DNA from 2 places in the Virgibacillus salexigens genome. Region 1 is predicted to be linked to the other one. Evidence: predicted binding sites of a transcription regulator. Region 1 holds the regulator's gene; the other holds the start of a gene.

Region 1 (3,441 bases):
CTTGTGAAAGTTCCACAACCTTTTTGGCACGAGGCGTGTAGTGAATCGACTGCATTGGCTGTTTGCCAACTCCAATTAATTTCTCCACCTCTTCTTGAATTTTAGATATTTCAAGGTTTAATGATTGCAAGGCTTTAGCAGCTATCCCTTCGCCCTCTCTGACAAGTCCTAAAAGGATATGTTCTGTACCAATATTATTATGTCCAAGTCGTACAGCTTCTTCTTGTGATAACGCTAGTACCTTTTGTGCTCTTTCAGTGAAACGTCCAAACATCATATAATAATTCCTCCTATCTATTTCTCTAATTCTAATCGCTGGCGAATGAGTGACGCTCGTAACACATCACGTTCATTTGCTGTCAACGTTTTTTTGGCATATTGTTGTAAGAATCCTGGTTGCGTAAGTATCATTAATTCATTTAATATATTTCGAGAAACATTTCCTAATAATCCTAAGTCTATCCCTAATCGAACATCTGATAAACATTGAGCAGCTTCTTTCGATTCAATAATTCTTGCATATTCTAGTACACCATATGAACGGCATATCCGGTCCTCTAATTTTGTACGCATTTGATCCATTAACTGTTCCCGTGCATGTCGCTCATGCTCAATAAGCTGCTGTACCACGCTTTGCAAATCCTCAACAATATCTTCTTCCGACTTTCCAAGGGTTATTTGGTTAGAAATTTGAAAAATATTACCTTGAGCCTCACTGCCTTCCCCATAGATTCCGCGAACTACTAAACCTAATTGATTAATTGCTGGAATCATACGATTAATTTGCTTTGTAAAAACGAGTGCAGGAAGATGCATCATAACAGAAGCACGCATACCGGTACCCACATTTGTAGGACAGCTGGTTAAATACCCTCTTGTTTCATCAAATGCATAATTAATTTTCTCTTCTAGCCAATCATCAAATTCAAAAGCCTTATTAAGTGCTTTGGATAGCTGAAAACCTGGGAAGTATAATTGCATTCGAATGTGATCTTCTTCGTTAATCATTAATGACACTTGCTCATTTTCTGATATTAAAGTGGCTGCTGATTCGGAATATTTTGCCAATAAAGGGCTAATTAAATGTTTTTCTACTAATACCCGTTTTTCTACTGATGATAAATCTCGAATAGAGATAAAAGCAAACTGTTTATATTCCTCAAAAGATTGATTCTCATATTTCTCTTTAAAGAAATTGCGAATTTCTTCTAATTGATCTGGATCAGCAAGAATAGGATAAGCTACATTTGCAAAGTTTCTAGCAAGCCGAATCCGACTGCTTAATACAATATCGCTATCTGGGCCTTCTTTTCTCATCCACGGGCTAAGCGCTTCATTCATAAACTGTTGTAAAGTCAAGACTGATCACCTGCCTCTGGCTTATCCTGGTCTTGATTCAATGCTTTAATTTTATCTCGGACTTTTGCAGCTTCTTCAAACGCTTCATTTTCAACTAAGGATTTTAATTGATCTTTTAAAGCTTCTATCTGTTTCTTTTTATGCAAGTCCCCACCCTGACGTTTCGGTATTTTACCATTATGCTTTGTATTTCCTGCATGTACTCGGCGAAAAATAGGGTCAAGACGTTCATTAAACGTTTCATAACAGACTGCACACCCAAATTTACCAATCTGTTTAAATTCAGAAAAAGTCAATTCACATTTTGGACACTGCAATTCATTTACCTGCTGGTAAGTAGTTCCTTGTGCGCTTGCAATATTAGATGTATCAAAGTTAAAGAGTCCAGATAACAAATGATGCAAGGAATAACCATCTTCAGGATAATTCATATACCCTTTTTCCTTTGCACAAACATTGCAAACATGGACTTCCATTTTCTTCCCTTGAATTACTTGGGAAAAATGGAGTGTCGCAGGTCGCTCATGACATTCCTGGCACTTCATTTTCTGATTACCCCCTTTACTTATTTAAATACTTTAACGTACGAAGCATAGAAGTTAATATGCGTGCACGGATCTCATCACGTAATGGCAGTTGGAAAGCTAGCGTTTCTCTTCCTATTGCACTAAGCATAATCTTTGCTTCCCTCTGCGTAACAATTTGTTCCTCTAATAACCTTTCTAAGACATCTATGGTTTTTTGTTGCGAGACGGTTGGATTGACCATACTAATAATCTCATCAATTAGATCCGATTTATCTTGATGAATAACTCGCATGATTCGAATATATCCACCGCCTCCACGTTTACTTTCAACTATATATCCTTTTTCCACGGTAAACCTAGTGTTAATCACATAATTAATTTGTGAGGGGACACATTGAAATTGATCAGCAATCTCGCTTCGTTTTATTTCAATTACATTTTTCCCTTTTGCTTGGAGTATTTGCTTTAGATAATTTTCAATTATATCTGATATATTACTCATATGCCCACCCCCTTTTAGATCATTATCCTTTGACTTTGACTATCTTTGACTATACCTTTATTATACGGCAAAATACTAAAGATGCAAATACATTGTCTAAGCTTATTTTTGACAAAAAACAAAGATACAAAACCTAAGAGTGGTATCATCCTTAAATTTTTTAAAAACCTTACAACTTATTGTATGTTGTAAGGTTCTTTTTGTAGTCTTTCTTATTTAAGTTCCGTGATATTTTTAACATGATCAACCTTTGAGATCTCCTCGAATAATGATATACGATCTAAGTCTGGCTTTTTTTCGATTTTAATAAATATATTTCGCAAGTCATTTTCTATTTTGATGATCTCTACTTCTTTTATTGTTAAATTAAATTTTTCAAAAGCAGCAACAACTTCATTTACATGTAAACCAGGTAATGTAACAATTTGTATTAAATTCGAGCTGCCACCACGTCTAAACAATCGCTCAAAGTTATTAAGAAAAATTAAACTCAATAAAATAATCAACGTTGTAAAAACAGCTGCTGCGTACATTCCTGCTCCGACTACTAAACCTAGTCCAGCTACGGTCCATATAGAAGCAGCAGTTGTTAAACCACGAATGGTTCCACCATAAACAATAATCGTACCCGCTCCAAGAAAGCCGATCCCACTAATAACATATGAAGGAATTCTCGCTGGGTCAAATTGAACTTGATCATATTCTTCCATAAATGATTCGAAACCAAATAGCGAAAGAAGCATCATTAAACAAGAACCCACACCAACTAAGATGTGTGTGCGAAAACCCGCTGAATGATTCTTAATCTCTCTTTCAAATCCAATTAATCCAGATAAAACCAGTGCAATTAACACACGTGTCATAATGAGATAGAAATGTTCACCTAATAAGTCATCTAGGATTTCCTCCAAATTTTCGCACCTCCTGTTTTATTTTATAAAATAATATATATCAAAATATGGTATGCCCACCATATATATGCTTAAAAACCTTAGTCTATATAAACAAAAAACTGACCGTAGTACTTACGGTCAGTTTATGAAATGGCCTGGC
Region 2 (3,441 bases), on a different contig from region 1:
AATTGGAAACGCTTTCCTTGAAAGTGGTCTACAGAAAGGCGATAAAATTTTGGTTATGGTGCCTCGTTTAATTAAGGCATATGAAGTATATTTAGCTGCATTAAAAACAGGGATTATAATTATTCCTAGTTCAGAAATGTTAAAGACAAAGGACCTCCAATATCGTGTAACACATGGAGAAGTTCGTGGCATCATAAGTTATTATCCATACATTGACCAATATCTAACGATTGATCAATATGAAGACTTGCATCGGTTCGTCATTGGAAAACCTCAAGATGGATGGCTTTTTTTAGATGGCTTAATGGAGGATGCGAGTGATCAATTACAAGTAGCAGAAACAAGAAGGGACGATATCGCCTTTTTACCTTATACATCGGGGACAACAGGCAATCCAAAAGGAGTTGTCCATACGCATGGATGGGGTTTTGCTCACTTAAAAACAGCCGCAGAAAACTGGTTATCGATTAATAATGGCGATAAAGTGTGGGCGACAGCTGGACCAGGTTGGCAGAAATGGGTTTGGAGTCCATTCTTATCCGTTTTAGGTGTAGGGGCTACAGGCTATATTTACAATGGAAAGTTTGATGCGAAAACATATTTACAATTGTTACAAGAGCATAAAATTAATGTTTTATGCTGTACGCCTACAGAATATCGAATGCTGGCAAAAGCGGATCATCTAGATGGATATGATTTATCTGCATTGCATAGTGCTGTATCAGCTGGAGAACCCTTAAATGTTGAAGTCATTGATACATTTCAACGTTATTTTAACATCACTGTTCGTGATGGTTACGGGCAAACCGAGAATACATTATTACTAGGTTTCTTGAAAGGTATGGAGGTTAAACCTGGGTCAATGGGAAAACCTACTCCCGGAAACGATGTGGATATCATTGATGAAAATGGAGAACCTGTCACACCTGGTGAAGTAGGTGACATTGCTGTTAGACTTGATTGTCCAGCATTGTTTCGTGAATACTATAAAGATGAAGAACGAACGAATATGTCAAGACGAAGGGATTATTATATTACAGGTGATCAGGCTTCCAAGGATGAAGAAGGATATTTTTGGTTTGAGGGAAGAAGCGATGACATTATTATAAGTTCAGGGTATACCATTGGCCCTTTTGAAGTAGAAGATGCTTTAGTTAAACATCCTGCTGTACAGGAGTGTGCCGTTGTAGCCAGTCCAGACGAACTGCGAGGAAATATTGTAAAAGCCTTTATTGTATTACGTGATGGGTCCCGTGCAGAAGAACCACTGATTAAACAGCTACAAGATCATGTAAAAACACTAACAGGACCTTATAAATATCCAAGAAAGATTGAGTTCATTGATGAACTACCAAAAACCACATCAGGAAAGACAAGGAGAGTAGAATTACGAAATAGAGAAAAAATTAAAACGCAATGATTAGTCAAAAAACAAGGAGCATTTCATGCTCCTTGTTTTTTACCGCTGCCTTATGTTTAATAACCAAATTACTTTGGGAATAATAGTTATGAAGTCAGGTTATGACTGGTTTTAAGTAAAGGTTAAAAAAATTTGATCAAACCTCTTGAAAGTCAAAGAAGGTCAGAGTATAATGATAATCAAAGGTCAAAGATAGTCAAAGTCAAACTAGAGTAAACAACATTAAATGATAATTCCAAGGAGGAATGGAAATGCTTTGTCAAAATTGTGGTCAAAACGAAGCAAGTATAAATGTTGCAATGAATATTAATCATCAACAAATGCAAATGCATCTTTGTAATGAATGTTTTCGTGAAATCCAAGGACAAATGATGAATTCCAATGACTTCTTCTCAAATACACCATTTGGAAATGCTTCTAACGCATTTTCTCAGCAAGGAAATGGAGCACAAAAAATGGGCACAAGAACGAAAGAGAAAAATGGGAACCGTGGGAATGGATTAATTGATCAACTTGCCAAAAATGTGACACATGCAGCAAGAGCTGGATTAATTGATCCGGTTATTGGAAGAGATAAAGAAGTAAAACGTGTAACGGAAACCTTAAATCGAAGAAATAAGAATAATCCGGTATTAATTGGCGAGCCGGGTGTTGGTAAAACGGCAATCGCAGAAGGATTAGCCTTGAAGATTACGGAAGGTGATGTTCCTGCTAAATTAATGAACAAGGAAATCTATATGCTAGATGTGGCATCTTTAGTTGCGAATACTGGTGTTCGAGGTCAATTCGAAGAACGTATGAAGCAGCTTATTCAAGAATTGCAAGAACGTCAGGAAGTTATCTTGTTCGTGGATGAAGTTCACCTTATAGTTGGAGCAGGTACGGCAGAAAGTTCACAAATGGACGCTGGCAATATCTTAAAACCTGCATTAGCACGTGGGGAGCTACAACTAATTGGTGCTACAACATTGAAAGAATATCGTCAAATTGAAAAGGATGCTGCACTTGAACGTCGTTTGCAACCAATTATGGTAAAAGAGCCAACGAGTGAAGAAGCGGTGCAAATACTACAAGGAATAAAAGATCGCTATGAAAATTTTCATGAGGTTCGTTATTCTGATGATGCGATTCAAGCTTTCGTAACACTTTCAAAACGTTATATTCAAGATAGATATTTACCAGATAAGGCAATTGATCTGATGGATGAAGTTGGTTCACGCTTGAACCTATCAAATTCTCAAAAAGATTCTGATTCCATTAATCAACGCTTAAACGAAATAATTAAAGAGAAAGAAGATGCAGCAGAAAAAGAAGATTATGAACGTGCTGCTCATTTAAGATATCAGGAGATACAATTACAAAAACAATTAGATAAAGCAAAAGATGAAGAGCAAGTAATCGATGTAGACATTTCTGATATCCAATTAATTGTGGAAGAAAAAACAGGTATTCCGGTTACAAAGCTACAAGCCGATGAGCAAGAAAAAATGAAAAACATTGGTAAAAACTTAGGAGCAAAAGTAATTGGACAAGACGTTGCTGTTAATAAAGTAGCAAAAGCAATTCGTCGAAGTCGTGCCGGCTTAAAATCAACGTATCGACCAATCGGTTCTTTCCTATTTGTAGGTCCTACTGGGGTAGGGAAGACGGAATTAACGAAAGCATTAGCTGAAGAACTATTTGGCTCAAGGGATTCATTAATTCGATTAGATATGAGTGAATATATGGAAAAACACGCCGTGTCCAAAATTATTGGTTCACCTCCTGGTTATGTAGGCCATGAGGAAGCAGGACAATTAACGGAGAAAATTCGCAGAAACCCTTATTCCATTATATTGTTAGATGAAATTGAAAAAGCACATCCAGATGTGCAGAATATGTTCTTACAAATTATGGAGGATGGTCATTTAACAGATTCACAAGGAAGAACAGTGAGTTTTAAAGAAGCTGTCATTATTATGACAAGTAATGCTGGAACTGGGGTTAAGACGGTTAATGTAGGATTCAATAGTGATTCACAT

Evidence for each region. Region 1 encodes CtsR, which represses protease genes until heat stress. Its sites were predicted from a motif close to ATGGTCAATAAAGGTCAAACA; they were not measured.
Region 2: BN990_RS21135 (ATP-dependent Clp protease ATP-binding subunit) is a predicted target of CtsR. The motif match lies at 1,603-1,623, and genes of this name have one in related genera.

Annotation. Positions count from the first base shown of each region.
Region 1 is NZ_CCDP010000002.1:1,047,306-1,050,746, forward strand. Features, by position in the region: gene clpC (ATP-dependent protease ATP-binding subunit ClpC) at 1-277, opposite strand, end outside; gene BN990_RS18155 (protein arginine kinase) at 295-1,359, opposite strand; gene BN990_RS18160 (UvrB/UvrC motif-containing protein) at 1,356-1,904, opposite strand; gene BN990_RS18165 (CtsR family transcriptional regulator) at 1,921-2,388, opposite strand; gene BN990_RS18170 (MgtC/SapB family protein) at 2,601-3,299, opposite strand; rRNA gene rrf (5S ribosomal RNA) at 3,435-3,441, opposite strand, start outside.
Region 2 is NZ_CCDP010000004.1:126,293-129,733, forward strand. Features, by position in the region: gene mbcS (acyl-CoA synthetase MbcS) at 1-1,420, shown strand, start outside; gene BN990_RS21135 (ATP-dependent Clp protease ATP-binding subunit) at 1,672-3,441, shown strand, end outside.